Regions from separate parts of the Brevibacillus sp. HB1.3 genome, predicted to be linked through region 3. Evidence: riboswitches for the same ligand, from Rfam matches in the RefSeq annotation. Region 3 holds a riboswitch; each other region holds the start of a gene.
The links. Region 3 has a riboswitch for cobalamin ahead of nrdI (class Ib ribonucleoside-diphosphate reductase assembly flavoprotein NrdI). Riboswitches for the same ligand answer to the same signal wherever they lie in the genome.

Region 1: linked by a shared signal. The riboswitch ahead of HPY31_RS25885 (ABC transporter substrate-binding protein) and the one ahead of nrdI (class Ib ribonucleoside-diphosphate reductase assembly flavoprotein NrdI) in region 3 are both predicted to bind cobalamin.
Region 2: linked by a shared signal. The riboswitch ahead of HPY31_RS14605 (energy-coupling factor ABC transporter permease) and the one ahead of nrdI (class Ib ribonucleoside-diphosphate reductase assembly flavoprotein NrdI) in region 3 are both predicted to bind cobalamin.
Region 4: linked by a shared signal. The riboswitch ahead of HPY31_RS08145 (ABC transporter substrate-binding protein) and the one ahead of nrdI (class Ib ribonucleoside-diphosphate reductase assembly flavoprotein NrdI) in region 3 are both predicted to bind cobalamin.

What each region holds. Positions count from the first base shown of each region.
Region 1 is NZ_JABMIT010000015.1:61,537-67,765, forward strand. It holds gene HPY31_RS25870 (ABC transporter permease) at 1-130, shown strand, start outside; gene HPY31_RS25875 (alpha/beta fold hydrolase) at 186-956, opposite strand; gene HPY31_RS25880 (M24 family metallopeptidase) at 1,081-2,175, shown strand; cobalamin riboswitch at 2,188-2,387, shown strand; gene HPY31_RS25885 (ABC transporter substrate-binding protein) at 2,558-3,577, shown strand; gene HPY31_RS25890 (FecCD family ABC transporter permease) at 3,647-4,660, shown strand; gene HPY31_RS25895 (heme ABC transporter ATP-binding protein) at 4,657-5,469, shown strand; gene HPY31_RS25900 (dipeptidase) at 5,694-6,229, shown strand, end outside.
Region 2 is NZ_JABMIT010000005.1:348,405-354,633, forward strand. It holds gene cbiQ (cobalt ECF transporter T component CbiQ) at 1-290, opposite strand, end outside; gene HPY31_RS14600 (energy-coupling factor ABC transporter substrate-binding protein) at 287-571, opposite strand; gene HPY31_RS14605 (energy-coupling factor ABC transporter permease) at 568-1,332, opposite strand; cobalamin riboswitch at 1,475-1,668, opposite strand; gene HPY31_RS14610 (quinone-dependent dihydroorotate dehydrogenase) at 1,803-2,894, opposite strand; gene HPY31_RS14615 (GerAB/ArcD/ProY family transporter) at 3,046-4,146, shown strand; gene HPY31_RS14620 (spore germination protein) at 4,136-5,518, shown strand; gene HPY31_RS14625 (Ger(x)C family spore germination protein) at 5,515-6,229, shown strand, end outside.
Region 3 is NZ_JABMIT010000001.1:996,039-1,000,612, forward strand. It holds gene nrdF (class 1b ribonucleoside-diphosphate reductase subunit beta) at 1-810, opposite strand, end outside; gene nrdE (class 1b ribonucleoside-diphosphate reductase subunit alpha) at 865-2,949, opposite strand; gene nrdI (class Ib ribonucleoside-diphosphate reductase assembly flavoprotein NrdI) at 2,936-3,295, opposite strand; cobalamin riboswitch at 3,458-3,657, opposite strand; gene HPY31_RS04710 (alpha/beta hydrolase) at 3,828-4,574, shown strand, end outside.
Region 4 is NZ_JABMIT010000003.1:118,304-124,532, forward strand. It holds gene HPY31_RS08120 (manganese-dependent inorganic pyrophosphatase) at 1-879, shown strand, start outside; gene HPY31_RS08125 (hypothetical protein) at 929-1,099, opposite strand; partial or broken gene HPY31_RS08130 (MerR family transcriptional regulator) at 1,236-1,994, shown strand; gene HPY31_RS08135 (pyridoxamine 5'-phosphate oxidase family protein) at 2,042-2,626, opposite strand; gene HPY31_RS08140 (MBL fold metallo-hydrolase) at 2,783-3,727, shown strand; cobalamin riboswitch at 3,880-4,027, shown strand; gene HPY31_RS08145 (ABC transporter substrate-binding protein) at 4,184-5,179, shown strand; gene HPY31_RS08150 (FecCD family ABC transporter permease) at 5,181-6,218, shown strand; gene HPY31_RS08155 (ABC transporter ATP-binding protein) at 6,227-6,229, shown strand, end outside.

The DNA of each region.
Region 1 (6,229 bases), on a different contig from region 3:
ACGTCAGTACATTCAGAAAGCACCATGGACCGTTATTTTTCCAGGGCTCTCTATCATGCTGACAGTTCTCGGCTTTAACTTAATTGGGGACGGCTTGCGTGATGCACTTGACCCGCGGATGAAGAGCTAGTCCAATTGTAAAAAGACAGAAGGGAATGGAGATACCGTCCTTCTGTCTTTCTTATTTATCCCTCTTCCATGAAGGTGCGGCACAACTGATTGAAAGCAGGCGCAGCTTTCGTGATTACCTGATGCCTTACGTTTGGGATCATCTCGAGTCTTGCTTTTGGCAATTTCATCGTAAGCATTTGCGCATAATGATGCATACGTTTATCTTGTTCGCCATAGGCAAGTAAAATCGGAAGCTGGATCTCGCCTAGACGCTCTGTACATTGATAGCGATGACCGGCACCGTAAAGGTATTTTAAGCTAGTGGGATCTGTTTTGGAGGCGTGCGCCGTCCATTTTTCCCGCATTTCTGGGCTATTGACATGTGAGGAGGCAATGGAACGGGCAAGAAGAGGAACTCCGTGAAGCATCGACAATGCCTGCGCCATCCAGAATCGTCCATGCAAATACAGGTCATTCACTTCAGAAAAACCGCTCACGAGTATACCGCCTCGTGCATGATCAGGATAGCGAAGACAATATTCAAGGGCGATAGAAGCACCTTGGGAGTACCCCAAAATAAAGGGACGCTCAATGCCGAGAGACGGGATCAGCTTATGGAGTCGTTCTGCCAATTCCCCAATCGAATAGGGCTTCTCCATGGGCGAACTATCACCATGTCCGGGCAAATCAGGGACAATGAGCTGATAAGTATCTGCGAGTGTTTGCTGATAAACAAAATTGATAGAGCCGATGCATGGCGCATGGATACACAATAACGGCTGGCCTTTCCCCGATATGTGAAAAGCAAACTGCTTGCCATCCTGATGGACGAGTATTTGTTCCATTTTTGTTTTCACCCCACCCTTAGGTTGTCCGATCCGAAGTAGATTTTGCAATTGAACTCTTCTTTTTTTGATGGGGAAGTGGTATTCTCGCAATAGAATAATTGGTGAAAGCAGGGTGAAGAAGTTGTTTCAAGAGCGCATTTCGAAGCTCCACACGTTTTTGACAGAGCAAGAGCTGAACGCGGTGTTGATTACCTCTCCCAAGCACGTCTACTATTTGACCGGATTTTTTACTGACCCGCATGAACGTTTTATGGGTCTGGTTATTCCTGCTGAAGGAAAGCCTTCCTTAATTGTACCTGCTCTTGATCGTGAGGCAGCAGCAGAGGCTTCGTTCGTTCAAGATATCCATACACATACGGATATCCAAAATCCGTATGAAATTCTCAAGCAAGTGTTGCCAGCGAACTTGGCGAAGCTCGGAATTGAGAAAAGTCATATGACTGTCGAGCGCTATGAAGCACTTGGACAAGTTGTTCTGGCGTCGAGCTATGTGGACGTGGAAGAGCCACTGCGTGAAATGCGTTTGATCAAATCCGCGGACGAAGTGGATCGTCTAAAGCACGCTGTTCAGTTGGTCGAGGATTCCTTGCGTGAGACCTTGAAAAAAGTCAAGACAGGCATGACCGAGACAGAAATCGTAGCGGAGCTGGAATTCCAGATGAAGCGCTTGGGTGCAGAAGGTCCATCCTTTACGTCCATGGTGTTGGCAGGGGAGAAGTCCGCTTTGCCACATGGGAAGCCAGGAACGCGCCAAGTGCAAGAAGGCGACTTGCTTTTGTTTGATATCGGGGTAGCTGCGAACGGATATGTATCCGATATTACTCGTACCTTTGCTGTAGGCGAGATCAGTGCCCAGCTACAAGAAATTTACGAGACAGTTTTGGCTGCTAACGAAGCGGCAATTGCTGAGATTCGTCCCGGTGTGACATTTGCGCATTTGGATAAAACCGCTCGTGACGTTATCACTGCAAAAGGCTACGGAGAATACTTCATGCACCGCCTTGGGCATGGACTAGGGATGGATGTACATGAATATCCGTCTGTTCACAGCCAGAACCAAGAAGTGCTTCGTCCAGGAATGGTCTTTACCATCGAGCCGGGCATCTATTTGCCAGGAGTAGGCGGCGTGCGGATTGAAGACGATGTTTTGGTTACGGAAACAGGCGTTGAAATACTCACGCAGTTCCCGAAAAAACTGACTTCTATCAACGAATGAAAAATCATGAAAATTGAATACGTATCGAATGGTGCTGGATGGCATATGCCGTCAGCTTAAAAGGGAAGTCCGGTGAAAAACCGGCGCGGTCCCGCCACTGTAACGAGGAGCGCCTAGCGAATAGCCACTGTTTTTTGCGAGACAAAAAATGGGAAGGTAGCTAGGTGTGTTGATCCGTAAGCCAGGAGACCTGCCATGCGATCATTTACAATCGACCCACGAGGATGGGGCAGATGTGGAAGCAGTCTATAAAAGGGCGCCTTTGCGCCTGTTATGGCTATATCTACGTTTGTCATGCGCCTCCCGATTGAAATGGGGGGTGCTTTTTTTGTGGAAGCATTTGATTTACTACAACATTTATAAAAGAAAAAGGGGATTACAGATGTTTCATGCAAACAAAACACATACAGTAATGAAAGGACTAGCTTTCGGTATCTTGACAGCTACCATGCTTTTGGTTTCAGCCTGCGGTTCCACTACAACACCGCAGGCCCCAGCCAAAACAGAACAAACGGCTGCTCCAGCAGCAGAGAGTAAGCCTGTAACACTCACCAATAATGGCATCGAAATGACCTATCCAACAGTACCTGAGCGTGCCGTGACATTGAACCAACACGTCACGGAAATCATGCTGGCATTGGGCCTGGCTGATAAAATGGTCGGAACCGCTTACCTGGACGATGAAATTCTTCCAGAGTTAAAAGCAGATTACGACAAGATTCCGGTACTGTCTGACAAGTATCCTACGAAAGAAGTGCTGTTGGCAGCGAACCCAGACTTCGTGTACGCCGGATGGAAAAGCGGATTCGGTGAAAAGGGAGTAGGATCGATGCAGGATTTGGAAAAGGTCGGCATCAAATCGTATCTGCAAGCGTCTTCTAGCATGCCTGGACCGACTATTGACGATGTGTTTGCTGACATTACGAATATTGGACGCATTTTCCGTGTGGAAGACAAAGCCAATGATTTGATCCATAAAATGAAGAGTGAAATGGACCAAACGCTTAGTAAAATTGGCAAGGTGGACGAGCCGCTGAAAGTGTTCGTGTACGACAACGGGGAAGATAAACCGTTCACAGCAGCCAACAACTACATGACGTCTTTAATCAAGACTGCTGGCGGCAAGAACATTTTTGACGATATTCAAAAGGGTTGGGCAGAGGTCAGTTGGGAGCAAGTAGTGAGTCGCAATCCAGACGTGATTATTATCGTAGACTACGGGGATAGAACTGTTGAGCAAAAGCGTCATTTCCTTTTGACCAAAAAAGAACTGGCGGATATCCCGGCGATTAAAAATCAACGACTGATGGTATTGCCCTTGTCTGCGGCTTCTGAAGGCGTTCGTGCACCGATTGCGCTGAAAATTTTGGCGGAAGGACTCTACCCGGATAAATTCAAATAGAGTACGCCCCTTTTAAGGGAGGGAATAGCACTGCAACAGATCAAGTTACCTTCTATCATCATTACTTTATTGGTCGGACTCTTCCTCTCGATTACGTTCGCAGTTACGCTCGGATCGGTGGAGATTAAGCCGACTACGGTATGGAAAATCGCCTTATCAAAAATTCCGATGTTGACTCAATGGATTGAGGTGGACTGGTCCAAAGGGGAGCAAACCATTATTTGGGATATTCGCTTTCCGCGTGTACTCTTGGGGGCGATCGTCGGCGCAGGTCTGTCTGTCGTGGGAGTAGCGATCCAATCGTTAGTTCGCAACTCCCTGGCTGATCCGTATGTGTTAGGCGTATCTTCAGGTGCTTCCGTTGGAGCTACTTCGGTAATTATTTTCGGAGCATTCAGCATGTACGGGCAGTATGCGTTAACCTTTGGCGCTTTTACAGGCTCCCTCGTGTCCATTATTCTTATTTTTACGCTATCTCGTATTGGAGGACAAAACTCGACGGTACGCCTGCTCATGGCTGGAATTGCGATATCTGCGATCTTGTCGGCCATTACTAGTCTCCTTGTTTTTTCAGCGCCGAATGAGCATGGAATTGGAACGGTCCTGTTTTGGTTAAGTGGCAGTCTGGCTGGCGGCAAATGGGAGTACCTGACGATTCCTACATTGATTGTCGTCATCTGTCTCATCGTCTTAATAGCCCAATACCGCTCGCTCAATGCGATGCTGATGGGCGAGGAGTCAGCAGGAACATTGGGAGTTAATACGGTACAATTCCGCAAGCTACTCTTGGTGATCACGGCACTGCTCACGGGTGTGATCGTGTCCATCGCGGGATCAATCGGTTTTGTCGGATTAATGATGCCCCATATCGTCCGTGTGATGGTCGGATCAGATCACAGACGTGTCCTGCCTGTCAGCGCTTTGTTTGGCGCGATATTTCTCATCTGGGTTGATGTAGTCGCCAGGCTCGCATTTGCACCGGAAGAGCTGCCGATTGGTATTTTGACAGCGCTGTGTGGTGGTCCATTCTTTATCTGGTTGATGCTGCGGAGTTCTTATTCCTTTGGAGGTAGCGGACGATGAATTTGCAGGTTGAGAATATATCGGTCGAACTGGAGAAAAAGGGAATCCTGCGCAACGTCAGTTTGGAGGTGCGCTCCGGAGAGTTTGTGGGACTGATCGGGCCGAATGGCAGTGGGAAGTCCACATTGCTAAAAAGTATTTATCGGGTACTAAAGCCGCGTTCGGGATGGATTTCACTGGATGGCGACGACGTATACAAGCTAACCTCGCGTCAAAACGCTCAGCGAATGGCGGCAGTACGGCAGGAATCCTCTGTTGAATTTGATTTTTCGGTAACCGAAATCGTGAATATGGGACGTGCTCCGCATAAACGACTATTTCAGTCGGATAACGCAGAAGACCTTCAGATTTGTGAAGAAGCACTACAGCGGGTAGGGATGCATACATATGCCGATCGCAGCTTTTTCAGTTTATCGGGTGGGGAGAAGCAGCGGGTGTTAATTGCCAGAGCTTTGGTGCAGCAAGCCCAGTTCCTTGTCCTTGACGAACCGACGAACCATTTGGATGTTCGATACCAGTTGCAGGTGATGGATCTGGTCAAAAATCTTGGGATTACGGTGTTGTCCTCGTTGCATGATCTCAATATTGCAGCGATGTACTGTGATCGTCTGTACGTGATCTGTGACGGGGAAATCGTTACATCGGGGACGCCAGAGGAGGTCTTGACACCTACTCTGATCCGGGATGTTTTCGGAGTAGAGACAGAAGTGACGACCCATCCTATTACTGGAAAAAAGCATGTATATTTCTACTCGGAAGCGATCTGTGTGAAACCATCTATCCAGAAGGTAATGAGTGGAGCCAACTGACAGGGGGCAAGTTGAGTTTCTTTGATTTTCATTAAGGGGGGATGCCTAGTTGGCGTCCTTTTTTGTTAAGCCGACGGCAGTAAAAGCGGAAGAGAACTTCGCTCCAACTGTCGGGGCTTTATCAGTTAGATGCAAAGGTTCTCTTATTGATCAAAGGAGCCGTGCAATACGTCGCGAATTTGTTGGTAAGAAAAATCCATAGAACAAGATGGGAGATGACCCGTATGACTGAAGTAACGAGAGAACAGGCGCGCAAATTTCATGACGGTGTTCACGTTCTGGATGGGCATTTTGATCTGCTGATGGATGTGGAGATTCAGCGTGGATACGGTCGAACCAAAATGATCGAGACAGAGTATTTGCCACGGTTTCAGCAGGGGGGCGTGCATTCCATCGTGGCAGCCGTGTTCGTCGAGGATGCTTTTGTACCGGAGATGAGTCTGCGCAAGGCGCTCAACCAGATTAGCGCAATGCATGCGGAGGCGGCTGAGTCACCCGAGCACATCGTCATCGCCAAAAATCTGGATGATTTGCAACGGGCAAGAGCGGAGGGAAAAGTATCGTTCATTCTGTCGTTGGAAGGGGCAGAGCCGCTGCATAACGATTTGAGTCTCTTGCGTGTCTTTTATGAGCTCGGAGTACGGATGATGGGGCTGGTTTGGAGTCGGCGCAATTTCGTTGGGGACGGTAGCTTTTTTGCACCAGTGCGCGAAGGGAAAAAAGGCGGCATTACCGATTTCGGTGTGCGTCTTATCGAAGA
Region 2 (6,229 bases), on a different contig from region 3:
GCAACCTGGACCTGAACTCCTCCTGCTCTCGCCCCTTCAATTAATAGAGCAGGGAGCCCCGCCGCGAAAAACGAGAGTGACACGATCATAAAGGCACAGTAGATACGGACAGGAATACGAGCATACACCACTACCCATACCGTCATCCAAACCACGACCGCCATCTGCATCCATACATGTCCCACCAGGACGAGCAGTAGCATTGCACTCGCCAGCAATAGCTTATGAGCTGGCGGCAGATGTTTTAGCCTGTTTTGATAAGAGAGAGAATCAAGCTGCAACCCGTTCATTTTTTCCGTTTATCCAACCGACCTTTGTACAAGCCCACGGCGTAGCCAACCACTCCCGCTCCCAACGCCGCCTGCACCGCAAACAATAGACTCTCCGTCTCTCCCCCTGGCGGTTCTATCAGCGGTTGAAACCAAGGTTCGTAGTTCGGAGCGATTTCCTTGATCGCTTCCTCTGCCACGCCGTCTGCGCCGCCAAATTCCGAGTCTTGCACCAGCAATAGCGGGACAGTAGCCAGTACGATTACCCCCAAGAGTAAAAGCCAGTTCCATCCTTTTTTCACAGCGATTCCTCCCGTTTGAGCAAACGAAGCTGTGTAAGCTCTTTTGCGTTATAAGATAACAACCAGTTCCAAACAAGAACGGTCAACAGACCTTCACTAATAGCGAGCGGTACTTGCGTGAACGCAAAAATTCCTGCGAATTTGGCAAATGAGGCCAACACTCCGCCAGATTCAGCTGGAAATGCGAGTGCCAGTTGAAGCGAAGTCACCACATAGGTAGCGAGATCAGCCAAAGCCGCCGCCGCAAAAACCGCCAGACGCTGACTTCCGGCCACTTTCATAATCAACCGATAGATTCCGTATGCCACCATGGGTCCTACCACTGCCATGGATACAGCATTTGCCCCTAGTGTAGTCAAACCTCCATGCGCCAAAAGCAAGGCTTGAAACAAGAGCACCATACTCCCTAACACAGACATCGCAAAAGGCCCAAACATAATCGCGCCAAGGCCCGTTCCAGTCGGGTGAGAGCTGCTGCCTGTAACCGAAGGGATTTTCAGTGCAGATAAAACAAATGCAAATGCTCCTGCAACGCCAATAAGGAGCTTCATCTCGGGATGTTCTTTTACAATCTTGTTAATCGAGCGAATCCCAAGAATAAAGAATGGCAAGAACACAGCCCACCAAAATAAGGCCCAGGATAATGGCAAATACCCTTCCATGATGTGCATCGCATGTCCTGTCTCAGGTTCATTGAGCAAAAAATACAAGACAAAGCCCGCGATCATCAAACAAGTAGATACGAGACGAGATCGATTCATGTTTATCCTCCTTCACTGACTTTCATTCTTTCCTCCAAACAAAAAAATCCCATCCATCAGTGGACGAGATGTGCACACAAAACAACAGACTGATTAGACAGCCTCATTGCCTCGTATTCACCGCTCCTTTCCGCGAAGGTTCTGTGGGTGTGGCTACTAGGTAGGTCTCCTGGCTTCCAGATCTATGCGCTCCTTGTCCTTCCCCATACGAAGATGAGTGGTTTCCTTCTCAAAGAGAGCTCCCTGGTTACAGTGGCGGGACCGCTCGGGACTTTCACCCGATTCCCTGTTACCCTTTATGTGTCACATAAAGGCACCTAACGCCGACTATATACAATTGACTGACAATTCATGTTTGTCCCACATCATTATACCGGATCACTACATAAATCGGAAGAATATAAGCGAAAACGCATAAGTAGATGACCCACTACAAACGGAACCATCTACCTATGCGTACTTTGTTCTATCTATTCTTTTGCGTCTACGCCAATTACTTCACTAATATGTTTAAAACCATCTCGTTGCATGAGCTTGAGCAGTTTTTTGTTGATTTGCTTGGCAATACCTGGGCCCTGATAAATCATCCCCGTGTACACCTGAACAAGACTGGCTCCTGCCCGGATTTTCGCGTAGGCGTCTTCCCCATTATAAATACCGCCGACACCGATGATTGGTACCTTGTCTCCTACTTCTTGATAAATCTCCTTCACCCAAGCTGTGGAACGCTCTGTAAGAGGTCTTCCGCTCAGTCCGCCCGCTTCCTCAGCAAATCGATGTCCGGAAACGGCCTCGCGTGACAGTGTCGTATTGGTAGCAATAATTCCGGAAATGCCTTCTTCTACAGCAGCATGAACAACATCGCGCATGTGCTCATCCGACATGTCTGGCGCTACTTTTAGCAAAATCGGCTTTTTCTTGATGGAACGCCCTTCCATTTCAGTTGCCTTTTCTTTTACTGCACGCACTAAATGACGCAAGCTCTCCGTTTCCTGCAAGTCACGAAGATTCGGGGTATTCGGAGAGCTGATGTTAATCACGAAATAGTGACCGTATGCATAGAGCATGTCCATACATTTGCTATAATCGACGGCCGCTTCTTCATTCGGCGTTACTTTGTTTTTCCCAATGTTAATCCCAATCGGAACATCTGAGTATGCGTAATCGACCAAATGCTGGGAAGCCAGATACGCACCGTGATTGTTGAAGCCCATCCGGTTAATGACAGCTTGATGTTCCGGCAATCGGAACAATCGGGGCTTTGGATTGCCTGGCTGCCCCTGCGGCGTCAATGTCCCGATTTCCACAAACCCAAAACCAAGAGCACCCAACGCATGATAGACTTCTGCATTTTTATCAAAACCCGCTGCAAGTCCGACTGGATTCGGAAACGTCATTCCCCACAGCTTGTTCTCCAACCGCTGGTCTTTTACCTGATAGATCATCTTCAGGATGCTTTTGCCTGGAGCAGAATCCTCCACCAGCCTTAAGGCACCAATTGTCTTTTCATGAATCTCTTCCGCATCTTGCTGGAACAGATATTTTCTTATGAGCTGATACATCGGCTGCACTCCTTACTCCGTTTCTACCTTTTTACCTCATAGTAGAATACCATACTTTTTCGGGAGGATGTAACCTTTATACGTGATACATATTTCCAAGTAAGCAGGCAAATCCTAACAGCACCACCACGCACAGGGGGATTAGTCTTTCATGAAAGTGGACGGAAAAATCGGGATTGGTCAAGCCATTATGGTGATGATGCTGACGATCGGCATTACGAACCACGTAACCGTCATTCCCCTCTTATTGAGTAAAGCCGGAAGAGATGCTTGGTTGAGCGTGTTGGTTGCTGGTATTCCTTTTTCCTTGTGGGTGTATTTATTGTTTGTGATCAATCGAACAATAAAACAACAAGCCTTGTATGAATGGCTTCAGCAGCGAACAGGAAATATTGTCAGCCACCTTTTGCTCACTCCGATCATGATCTGCCTGTATTTGATGGCGTTAACCAATCTGATCGATACCCAGACATGGACTACCGTCAATTATCTGCCTCGAACACCCGAATGGGTGACTGCATTCGCCTTGATGGGCTTATGTGTGCTCGCAGCTATCGGGGGAATAACCTCTGTTGGAATTACAGCAGTAATACTTCTGCCTATCGTCGTGTTGCTTGGATTTTTTGTCGCTTTTGGCAATATTCCCAAAAAGGATTATAGTCTTTTACTACCGCTTTTCCAGAACGGTTATCGTCCTCTGATAATGGGGATGCTCTACTTTGGCGGTGGTATAACCGAGCTGTTTCTGTTGCTATTGCTTCAGCATCACATCCGCAAGCCACTCCGCCTCGTACACTATTTCGTTATGCTCGGCATTACGGTTCTGTTGACACTCAGTCCGTTGACAGGGGCGATTGCAGAATTCGGACCTGTCGAATCTGCCCGTCAACGTTTTCCGGCATTTGAACAATGGCGGCTCCTCACCATTGGAAAAGACATCGAAAATATGGAGTTCTTCTCGATTTTCCAGTGGCTCTCTGGCGCTTTTATTCGAATCACTATCTGCTTGCTGCTTCTGGGGGAGTTACTCACGATCCATACCAGAAAACAGCGCAAATACACGATCCTGTTTCTCGGGGGGAGCATGATCGCCTTTACCAGCCTCCCGTATAGCGACATGCAGTTCGTTTCCTTCCTCACGCACGTATACTATCCGCTTTACTTCGTCCTTATGATCATTGTCACACTCGCACTCATCCTGATTTCCCTGCGCAAACCATCCAGACAGGAGGAGACCCCTTATGACCCTTGAAGAGGAACTGCGGGAAAAATTCGCGCATTGTGCGGACATTATTTTTATGAGCATGGTCACAACCGAGGATCAGCCTGTGTTGATGCTTTATTGTGAAGGGCTTTCAGACATTCGTCAATTACAGGATACAGCATTGCCACAGCTTGAGCGCTTCCTGACTGAGGGGGATTTGCGCTCTCTGCCCCTCATCCCCCTTTTCACGGATTCAGAGCTGTGGATTGAGCGACTTTTTGCTGGAGATTTGCTGATTTTTATTGGTGATACTCCTCCCTTCGCCTGGGATATTTCTAAGCGGCCAGAGCGCGGCACTGAGGAAGCCAATACGGAGATTTCGATCAAAGGTCCCCGGGACGGTTTCGTTGAGGATATTTCCACGAACGTTGCTCTCATTCGCAAGCGTATGCGAACCATTACCCTGGCTTATGAGCCTTTTATTCTCGGAACGCGTTCACGCACAAGAGTCGGCATAATGTATATCACAGACGGGGTATCTGAAGATCTGGTAGAGATGATGCGCGAAAGACTACGCAAATGTACGTCAAAAAAAATTGTGAACAGCGCCATTCTGGAAAAAATGCTGAGCGACAACACTCGTTCGGTGTTTCCCTTGGTTAATTATACGGGACGTCCTGATTTTGCGATCTACATGCTGCTGCAAGGCAAGGTCATCGTGTTGGTAGACGGTTCGCCCTTGTGCATCGTGGCACCTGTAACCTTGCTGGAACTGATCAAAACTCCTGAAGACGATCAATATCCTGTTACCTATGTATGGCTGGAACGCATGCTGCGACTGGGGGGATTTTGGATCGCAATCTTTCTGCCTGGCTTCTGGATTGCACTGTGTGCCTATAATGTAGAGCAATATCCTTTTCAATTGCTCGCTACCGTTACACAGGGCCGAAAAGGGTTACCGTTTTCCGCGCCGATGGAGCTATTTATCATTTTATTTATTTTTGAGTTTCTGCGCGAGGCAGGTGCCCGTCTGCCCAAAAACGTCGGGCAAACACTGGCACTTGTCGGTGCACTGATTATCGGCGATGCCTCCATTCGTGCAGGACTGACATCGCCGTCGATGCTGTTCATCGGCTCCCTTACCGTCGTCGCCTCCTTCACACTGGTCAATCAGGCATTAAGCGGCGCGGTAACAGTTGTGCGTTTTACCGTTTTCTTCCTTGCTGCAACCATCGGCATGTACGGCTTTGTCCTCGGGATGATTGCCATTGTGTACTACTTGTCCACCTTGACCTCGTTTGGCAGATCGTATATTTTGATGGGTTCTTCCAACTCTGTGTCCACGCTGATCAATGTCATGTTTAAGTCCTTGACCAGCTTTTTTCGGACGAGATTTGCGAAAGGTGGCGATAACAAATGAAGGGCATGCGCAACGCTTTTACTGTGCTGCTGTTGGCATCCATTCTTCTTGGGGGTTGCTGGGACCAGAAGTCGATTCAGGACCTTCGCTACTTATCTGCCATGGGCATTGATTTCGTCAACAATGAGTATGTTTTATACGCCCAATCTACCGATCTGTCTACGGTCGCCAAGCAGGAATCATCAACCACCCTGCAAGCACCTCCTGCCACCATTTCGATCGGAAAAGGAAAAACACTTCAATCTGCCTTTGATAACCTGCAAAAAAACGCACAGGTGCCCGTATTTCTAGGTTTTGTATCCTCCCTCGTATTTCATGAGCGTCTCTTGCAAAAGGGCGTTATTACCTCCCATGATATTATGAATCGATACGGTCTGATTCGTTACACCAAATGGGTATTCGGAACACGGGAGCCGATTGACAAAGTATTAAGCTCTCATTCTTTGGTCGGATTTTCTCCATTGGACTCTCTTTTGCATCAGCCAAAGGATGTTTACGAGCAGCGTTCGTTTATCGAGCCGATCCAATTTTTTCGGTTTATCTCGGACTTTTGGGAGCCGTCAAGCACCGTGCTATTGCCAAACATCACGCTGTACAAGCGTTCCTGGAAAGAAAATAACCGTTTTATTTCTCGTCTCTCCATCGATGGCATCCACGCCATTCATCGTGGAAATTGGCAGGGTTACTTTCCCAATCGTGATTTAATGGGGA
Region 3 (4,574 bases):
GAAGAGCGGGTCCAGCCCCAGATTCATCAATGCCTTGTTCGCGTTGTAGCGCACGTAGGCATGAACCTCGTCAGCCAATCCGATTTCGGTATACAACGAAGTCGTATAGGCCTCTTCATTTTCTTGCAGCTCATGCAAAAGGGCATACAGTTCCTCTTTTGCTGCGGTCTGCTCGACCACACTCAGACCTTGATAAACTTCCTGCGCGAGAACGCCGACATAGAGTCCGTGGATGCTCTCGTCACGAACAATCAGGTCGATAATTTCCCCGCTGCTTGTCATCTTTCCTTGACCCGCCAAATAGAGCGGATAGAAGAAGCCGCTGTAAAACAGATAGCTTTCCAGGAAGACGGACGCTACCATCGCCATGTACAAGTCTTTCGGTTTCTCAATTTCTTGATAGCGTTTGGAGATGAGGGCCGCTTTCTTTTGCAGATGTGGATTGTTTTCTACCCACGAAAAAATACCGTCAATCTCCTCTGTCGATGCCAGCGTTGTAAAAATACTGCTGTACGATTTGGCATGGATTTGCTCCATCATGCCCATGAATGCGAGAACCGCTTTTCTTTGCAGTCCATCGACATGCTCCATGATCTTCGGCATCCCTACTCCGCCTTGAATCGTATCCAGCAAGGTGAGACCGCCCAATACTTTTTTATACGTATCCCGTTCAGTCGCACTGAGCTCCATCCAGGCCATCTTGTCATCTGACAACGGAATCTCATCATCCGTCCAAAACTGCATGATGTTTTGATTCCAAAACGTCATCGTAAAATCGTCGTCCGGCCTGTTCCAATTGACTGCTTTCATATGGCGTTCCTCTTCTCTTTTTGCTTGATGCTTTTTCTTTTATAATCGCGTTCACTAAACAGCGCAGCTAATGCACTCTTCTACAGTCAAATGCTTCGTCCGCGTATAGTAGAGCGACTTCAGACCTTTTTTCGCTGCGTAAATATAATAGCGAGCCAGTTCTCTGGTTGAAATGTTGCTGTTCACGTGCAGCACAGTCGAAATTCCTTGGTCGATGTGCTCTTGAATTTCCGCAATCAGATCAATCACTTTGAATTGGTCGATCACATACGCCGATTTGTAGTAAAAATAGTTTTCCTGAGACAAGTACGGCATCGGGTAATACGTCGTAGAGTTGGCATACGTTCTCGTTTCGATATGCTCAACAATCGGCATCACGCTAGAAGTCGCATTCTGAATGTAGGAAATGCTCTGTGTCGGTGCAATCGCCAAACGGTACGCATGATAAACGCCATGCTTTTGCACCTTTTGCTGTAGATCCGCCCAATCCGCTGGCGTCGGAATGTGCATTCCTTCAAAGAGAAGCTTTGCTTTTTCCGTCCGCGGGCTGTAATCGTTCGTCACGTACTTGTTAAAATAAGTGCCTTTTGCATATTCCGATTGTTCAAAGCCCAAGAAGGTCTTGCCTGTTTCCTTGGCAATTTCCATACTTTTTTCCAAGGAGTAGAAGTTCATCATCATGAAGAACGTACGGGCGAAATCTTTTGCTTCTTCACTTTCGTAAACGATTCTGTTCTTTGCCAGATAGCCGTTCAGATTCATCGCACCGAGACCTACGGAGTGCAGCTCGCGGTTGGCCTTTTGAACGCCTGGAGCGTTTTCTACGCGCGTCATGTCACTCACGGCTGTAATGGCTTCGATTCCTTCGTGGACGGATTCACGGATCATTTTGCGTTCCATCACGTTGACAATATTGAGCGATGCCAGATTGCAGCTAATATCGCGACGAATGATATCCATCTCGCCGTAATTGGTAATCGTCGAAGTCTCCTGTAGCTGGAAGATTTCCGTGCACAGGTTGGACATTTTTACCGAACCGAGATCTTTCAGCGCATGGTTGTTGTTCGCATTCGTTTTGTTCATGATGTACGGATAGCCCGATTCCATTTGGATCATCGCGATTTTGGTCAACATCTCGCGTGCGCTCATTACGGTCTTTTTCTTAATGCGTTCGTTTGCCAAGAGCTCCTCGTACATCTCATCGAGGTCCATATCATCCAGATGCACACCGTATTCTTTGTACACGGAGTACGGAGCAAACACAGTCAATGGTTTGTTTTCCTCAGCCAGCTTGTAGAACACGTTTGGTACGATCAGGCCGATGGACAACGTTTTGATGCGGGCTTTTTCATCCGCATTGATTTTTTTGCAATCGAGAAACTCGTTGATATCCCAGCCGAAGATGTTGTAGTACGCTGCACCTGAGCCTTTGCGTTGCCCCATTTGATCCGCGTAGGAAAATGCATCTTCCAACAACTTGAGAACCGGCATGACACCTTTTGCCGCGCCCTCGACGCCTTTGATCGGCTCTCCTCGTCCGCGAAGCTTGGACAGGTTCACGGCTACACCGCCGCCAATTTTGGATAGCTGCATACAAGTTCCCAAAATAAAGTTAATGGAATTCAGTGAATCATCCATTTCGAGCAAGAAGCAGGAAACCATTTCTCCCCGGCGGCTTTTGCCTGCGTTCAGGAAGGTTGGCGTCGCCGGCTGCAAGCGTTGATCCATCATGGAGACCGTTAAACGCTTGGCGAGCTCAAAGTCACCTTGTCCAAGGGACAGTGCCACAACGGCCACCCGGTCTGGATACTGCTCCAAGTACATCGATTTATCGTTCGTTTTCAAAGCGTAATCTTTATAAAATTTGGAGATAGCCATATACGAAGCAAATTGAAAATCGACGTCATAGGCCAAACGGAAAACTTCATCAACCTGCTCAACCGTGTATGTTTCATAGACGTTTTCATAGAAGTCATTCTCGATCAAATAGTCCATGCGTTCTTTGACACTGCCAAAAGTCATCGTGTTGGACTGCACTTCTTCCATGAAGACCGCAACCGCTTCCCGATCCTTTTCCAGTTGATAAAATCCGTCGTTGCCACGCTGCATCAGTTCGTTGTTCAATTCAATATGCCGCAATTGCTGCCACCCCACTCGTAAATTGTTCCACGTCACGGCCGGTACCGGACAGTTCGAATTTAGAAATCACCGGAACACCATATTGGCTCGCGATCGTATCCGCACTTTTGGCAAAGCTGGTTCCCCAGTTGCGGTTGCCACTGGCAGATACCCCGCGCAGATGGACATGATTTCGCTTCAGGAACGTCGCCACCTTGTCCGGCACTTGTCCGAATCCCGTCGTGTATGTGATCAAAATGAATGGCTCGTCCAGCACCATATCTTGATCAATTTCCACATGTGGCAAATTAATTTTGTTGACGAATCGTCGCACGTTTCCTGTTTTTGAATCATAAGCGATTAGCATGTCCCTCATCCTATCCTTACTATTTTTACTCTGTATGTACGTTATTTAGCCAAAGTAAAAGCGCATCCGACGTTTACATGCCGAATGCGCGTGATGACTTCCATCTAGCAATTCGCCAATGCGAATTGAGCGCTCGAACACTTCCCTATCTCCCGTAGGGTAAACAGTGCAAGCGGTTAGGCAGGTCTCCTGGCTTTTGGATCATCGCTCCACTTTCGCCTTCCCGATCCTTCATGATCAGTGGCCTTCTTTCGCAAATGGAACTCTCTCATTACAGTGGCGGGACCGCGTCGGATTCTCACCGACTTCCCTATTAAGTCTACCAAATCTGGCTGGTAAACACCTTACCGCATCAATATGTAGTTGGTAAAACTTACTTTACCTCAATATATCGTAGGAGTCAAGCTCAGTATGGGCTCTTTTCGAAAACTAACTATTCTCCTTTTTCGGCTATTGCCAATCTCTGGTTCTCGTTCATATAATAGATTTTGTGTGTGTTGGTTAGCCTTGGAGAGATTGGAGATTCGCCCTCATGAAAAGCACCGACTATCAACCTGTCGTCATACCTCGTTCCTACCGTAGAATCATGACTTATCAAGAGCGTGAGTATCACATTTTCGTAAGTACACCTGCCGATCCCCCTCCGGAATCAGGCTTTCCCGTCATATATTTGCTAGATGGCAACTCTGTTTTTGCCACTATGACCGAAGCGATACGGATACAATCACGTGGCCCTGAACGAACTGGCGTGTATCCTGCTATCGTCGTCGGGATTGGCTATCCAACAGACGACCCATACCATCCTGCCCGTTTCTATGATTACACGTATGAAGTTCCCGCCTCAGAGCTTCCTGGCAGCCCAAAAGGAGCCGAGTGGCCACGGATGGGGGGAGCCGAGCAGTTCCTCACCTTTTTAGAGGAGGAGCTCAAGCCTAGCATCGAAAACGACTTCCCCATCGATCGGACGCAGCAAGCGATTTTGGGACATTCGCTAGGCGGCTTATTTGTCTTGCATGTGCTTCTGTCGAGACCACACGCGTTCCAGCGGTATATTGCCGGTAGTCCCTCTATCCACTGGAATGAGAGTGTGCTGCTTGCGAAGGAGAGTCAATTGCCGAGCCTGCTGACAGATGACCTCGACGTCCATGCGCTCCTGACGATCGGCGAGTTGGAAAACGATGGGCGATTCTTGGTCAAAGAAAAATCGCTGGCGATGATCGAACGTTTGTCCTCCATGGGTAAGGGCCAAATTAAGGCTTCCTTTAACGAATTTGCCAAC
Region 4 (6,229 bases), on a different contig from region 3:
TCAGCACTTGTGTACGCTGACCTGAAAACAAAATTGGGCGCGAATGTAGAGCCTGTACGTCTCGGTGTAATCAGCAGCGAAACAGCGTTTGTGTTAAATTACTTCCAAGTAAAAGAGCCGCGCCTCGTAGAAACAGTGGCGAATGAAGTAAATGAAGTCATCCTTGTAGACCACAATGAGCGCCAACAAAGCGCGAATGACATTGAGCAAGTGCAAGTGGTAGAAGTGATCGACCATCACCGTATTGCGAACTTTGAGACGAGCAATCCTCTCTATTTCCGTGCGGAGCCGGTTGGATGCACGACTACCATTTTGAAAAAAATGTATAAAGAAAACGGCGTAGATATTCCAAAAGAGATGGCGGGCTTGATGCTTTCTGCTATCATTTCGGATACGTTGCTGTTGAAATCCCCAACTTGCACGGAGCAAGATGTAGCGGCTGCTCATGAACTGGCTGAAATCGCAGGTGTCAATCTGGAAGCATACGGTCTGGACATGCTCAAAGCGGGGGCAGACCTGAGCGACAAAACAATCGAACAATTGCTCTCATTGGATGCAAAAGAGTTCCAAATGGGCAGTGCGAAAGTAGAAATCGCACAAGTCAATGCAGTTGATGTCAATGATGTACTTGCACGCCAAGGCGAACTGGAAGCAGCTATGAACGCAAACATCGCTGAAAAAGGTTTAGACCTGTTCGTGTTTGTTGTAACGGATATCTTGAACAACGATTCTGTTGCGATCGCTCTTGGTAGCGCAACACAAGCGGTAGAAAAAGCGTACCAAGTAACATTGGTGGACAACAAAGCTGTTCTGAAGGGCGTTGTCTCCCGCAAGAAGCAAATCGTACCGGTATTGACTGATACATTCCAAGCTCTGTAAAAAGAAAGGTGGCTGCCATGCACATGATGCGGGCAGCCACTTTTCTTTTTTACATTCCTTGGGTAGGGTTGTTATGCATCTGGAACAAGGTTTGCTGGGCATAAGCATCATCAGTGTAATGGGTGATAGCATGTTTATCTCTTGCTTTAAGACTGAGCAACCCTGTTAATCCCCATCCAGCACCGACTATGGCTACAATGAAGCCGATGATATAGAGCATCGAAGTCCCCCCCTTGTATGGCTTTACCTATATTTTAGCAAATAATGAAAATGAAGTAACGCCAATTTTTTGTGAAAATGTGTTTGACATTGACGGTCCGTAAATGTGTACGATCAAGTTGTCAGGAGGAATGAAGATGGAATATACGGTGCAAAAGCTAGGACTCCTGGCGGGTGTCAGCACCCGGACGCTCCGATACTACGATGAAATTGACCTTCTCAAGCCGGCGAGAATCAATTCGTCAGGGTATCGCATTTACGGACAGCTTGAGGTTGATCGATTGCAGCAAATCCTTTTTTACCGCGAGCTGGGTGTGAGCTTGGAGGAGATCAAGGAGATCCTGGATTCACCAACCTTTGATGCTGACCGAGCACTGTGGGAGCACCGCGAGAAGCTCCTGGAAAGGCGAGCGCAATTGGATGCGTTAATCGCCAATGTCGATTTGACACTAGCACAGAGAGAGGGGACAGGTACGATGACGGACAAACAAAAATTTGAAGGCTTCAAGCAAAAGATGATTGATGAGAATGAAGAGAAGTACGGGGCAGAAATTCGAGCAAAATACGGAAATGACCAAATCGAAAAATCGAATCAGATGGTCAAAGGCATGACAGAAGAACAGTATGCCGCGCTGGAGAAATTGAACGCAGAGCTGCACGAGACCTTGGCGCAGGCTTTTTCGACAGGTGATCCTGCCCATGAATTAGCGCAAAAAGCAGCAGATCTTCACCGTCAATGGCTAAGCTTTTATTGGGACAGCTAAAGCAAAGAAGCGCACGCAGGTGTTGCCCAGATGTACGTCGATGACCCGCGCTTTACTGCTTACTATGACAAGGAACAGCCAGGTGTAGCCGCGTTTCTCCGCGATGCAGTGGTCATTTATACCAGCAAGTAAAGAGTTTTCAAGCAAAGAAGCTGCGAGCAAGGCAGCTTCTTTGCGTTTTACGCTTCGTTATCCCCACCTACTGCGGGAAAAAGCTTTTGTCCCAAGGGCGTTGGCAAGCCATCCATGCTTACTACGTTGTTTTCCTTTTGATAAGCAAGCAGTTCCTGTTCGTCTTTAGCCAAGGTCCATTTCTGAAGGGTGTCGCGTTCTTTTGAGTAGGAATAGAAGGGGATAGCCCAGCCGCAAGAAGTCTTTACTTCCTGTACGTTTACGGTAATGATTTGCCGAGCACCAGGCAGAAGCGGGAAGTCCTTTACCAGCTCATCCCACCGAGGTGAATCTGGGAGAATAACCGCTCCTTTGCCAAATAAGCGCATGATGAGAGGGGGGCCTTCAAATGCACAAAACATGAGTGTAATCCTGCCATTTTCCTGTAGATGTGCACTGGTTTCGTTTCCGCTTCCAGTCAGGTCTAAATAGGCCACCTCCGTAGGCGATAGGATGCGAAAGGAATCGTACCCTTTCGGTGAAAGATTCACGTGACCATCTGTGTCCATCGGAGCAGAGGCAACGAAGAACATTCGCTGCTTCTTGATAAACTTCTCATGCTCAGGTCGTAACTCAGAAAAAAGCTGACCCATTTTGCACCCCTCCAGGTAAAGGAATTGTTTTTACTACCCTCATATTACGATGAAAAGATGAAGAATTTGTGTTGTTTTTCCCAGTGCGTGCCAAATAGGTGATAAAGTGTAAATATTCTCGCAACAAAATCACCTTTGAAAAGGAGGAGCATTTACATGCAATCATCACAGCCAATTTCCTTAGGGGAGCGCATCCATTTAATAGACGGTTTCGATATGGGCTGGGCGGAACGCACGGGGACTTATGTCATCGCTGAAGAAGAACTGACTTTGGTCGAAACAGGGCCAAGCCCTTCCGTCCCATACATCAAGGCCGGCCTCGCCAAGCTCGGTTTTACCCCGGAACAAGTAAAATACATCATTGTGACGCACATTCATTTGGATCATGCGGGAGGAGTGGGACTTTTTCTAAGGGATTGCCCAAACGCAAAGATCGTTGTCCATCCAAAAGGTGCACGTCACCTCGTTGATCCAAGCCGACTGATCGCAGGAGCGAGAGCGGTGTATCATGATGATTTTGATAGATTGTTTGATCCGATTGAAGCTGTTCCCGAAGAGCGGATTTTGATTCGTGGAGACGGGGATACACTAAAGATCGGAGCGAATTGTGTGTTGGAGTTTCTGGATTCACCAGGGCATGCCAATCATCACTTCAGCATCTACGATCCCATTAGCCGCGGCATGTTCACAGGTGATACGGCAGGTGTACTTTATCCGCAGCTTAAAAAGGACGGCATGCACCTCGTGCTACCATCTACTTCTCCGAATCAGTTTGATCCGGATGCCATGTTAGCGTCTCTACGTCGATTTGGAGCGCGCAATCTGAATCGCATTTACTTTGGTCATTTTGGGATGTCTGAACAGGTAGACGATGTGTACCGCCAAATACGCGAGTGGCTCCCTGTGTTTGTGGCGGAAGGAGAATCAACACTTGCTGCTGGACAAGCATATGCTGATCTGTCTCGTAAGTTATTGGAACGAGTCTCTGAGCATCTACAGTCACAAGGCATCAGTGATGACCACGAAGTTTTCGAAGTACTCAAGCTCGATTTTCAGGTGTGCGCCATGGGCATTCTGGATTATTTGCACAAACGAGGGTAAAAGCTTTGCCAAAAGCATTCCAGTTGCCTGAACTTTTTGTTCAGGCGTTTTCATTTTTAGCAGGCAAGAAAGTATTGGCTTACGTATTTGTCATTCTTTTTTCATCCAAGGAATGCTATGATGTAGGATGAGTCATGGACTGTGATAATTTCAAAACGTAACAGCAAATAGGTGCCTCGTCTTTCTCAAAAAGATCGGGTGAAAAGGGAAGTCGGTGAAAATCCGACGCGGTCCCGCCACTGTAAATCGGCTCGTTCCACAGCCGTAAGCCAGGAGACCTGCCTGTTTGTTTTCGTGCCTGTTGCCTTCGCGGAAAGGATCGGCCTATTTCAGGAAGCAGACCATCCTGTCTGTTTGCCCTGAGGTGCCGACCCTTTGATTTCCGAATGGAAGCAAGGGTCGCTTTTTTTATTGGAAGGTACAGTCAATCAGACACGCAGAAAGGAAGTTCTACATATGAAACGTTCTTTGCGATTCATGATCCCACTACTAGTTGCGGCGAGCCTCGCAGGTTGTGCGGGTAACGATAACAGCCAGCCAGCACCTGGTGGACAAACAAGTGCACCGCAGACAGCACCGCAAGAGAATACAGCCGAGCAGCCTGCAAAACAAACAACGTATCCGTTGACAGTCAAGGATGCGACAGGAAAAGAAGTAACCTTTGCAAAAGCTCCTGAGCGAATCGTCTCCACATCACCTGCCGAGACAGAGATTTTGTTCGCATTAGGCTTGGAAAATCGGATTGTAGCTGTCTCAGACTATGATGATTATCCAGAAGCGGCGAAGGCAAAACCGAAAATTGGCGGCGTCGTCAAACCGAATGAAGAAGCGATTCTCGCTCAAACGCCAGATATGGTCGTGGGTGGGATTTCGATGGAGAAGCCAGTGGCTGACAAGCTCAAATCTCTCGGGATGCCCGTCTATATTACCCATCCAACAAAGATGGATGACATCCTAAACAATGTGTTGGCGATGGGAGTTATCACTAACAAACAAGAACAAGCCGAAAAAGTCGTCGCGCAAATGAAGAAGGATATCGCGTACGTTCAAGAGGCAGTGAAAAATGTAAAACCGGAAGAGAAGAAAAAGGTATACCTTGAGTTTTCCCCAGGCTGGACAGTCGGAAAGGGTGAATTCATGGACGAACTCATCACACTGGCTGGAGCGACAAACATTGCTTCTGACACACAGGGCTGGAATCCGATCAGTGAAGAAAAGATTTTGCAAAACGATCCAGACGTCATTTTGTATGCGAGCGGAATTACCGATGAAAAGACTGGCGTCAAGCTGGAGGATATGATCGCCAAGCGTAATGGCTGGGATAAAATGAAGGCGATTCGTGAAAAACAAATCTTTGGCATGGACCAAAATATTTTGTCCCGTCCCGGTCCGCGTATTACACAAGGCTTGATCGAAGTAGCGAAGGCGATTTACCCAGACTTGGTGAAATAAAATGAAGAAACGATTGTTCCTATGGGGAGGAGTCAGCTGTCTCGTCCTCCTGGCATCAATAGTCATCAGTATCTCGATGGGGGCGGCACATCTCCCCATTTCGCAAGTATGGCTCATCCTGCTCCATCAAATCCCTGGCTTGTCTGAGTGGACCACCGTAACGTGGCCGGAGTCATCTGAGCAAATTGTCATGAAGGTTCGTTTTCCACGCGTTGTATTGGCTGTTTTGATTGGCGCCTGCTTGTCTCTTGCGGGAGCGGGCTTTCAGGGAGTTTTGCGAAATCCGCTCGCAGATCCGTTTACGATGGGCGTGGCATCAGGTTCTGCTGTCGGAGCAGCCTTTTTGATCCTGTTTGGCTTGCAAATCAGCTTTTTGGGTGCATGGAGCACGCCTGTTGTCGCTTTTCTTACAGGACTCCTCAGTTTATGGATCGTACTCGGACTGGCGAACACCCAAGGAAAGCTGCAAACGGAGACCCTGATTTTGTCTGGTGTTGTGGTGCAGGCTTTTCTCGGCTCACTCGTTTCCTTTATGGTGTCGCTATCCGACCAGACGGTGAATGAGATCGTGTTCTGGCTGATGGGTAGCCTGTCATTTCGGGGCTGGGCCTTTACGTATGTCTTGATTCCTTACTTGGTCATAGGCGGAATCGTGCTGGTAAGCTATGCGCGTTCCTTGAACCTATTTGCGTTAGGAGAGCGGCAGGCTGCGCATCTCGGCGTCCATGTAGATCGAACGAAGCTAGTGGTTCTGGTCGTCTCGACTCTCCTGACGGCAGCGGCGGTTTCTATCGCGGGAATTATCGGGTTCGTTGGCCTGGTGGTACCGCATCTCGTGCGTATGCTGGTTGGTCCCGACCATCGAATTTTACTGCCGATGGCCGCGATCTGTGGTGGTATTTATGTGCTGTGGGCCGACACTCTCGCCAGAATGCTGCTAAGTCCAACGGAAATCCCGCTCGGTGTCGTGACAGCATTTCTGGGTGCACCGTTTTTCGCGTATTTGTTGAAGCAAAATAAACGCTTTAGGAAGAGGTAACGTATGCAATG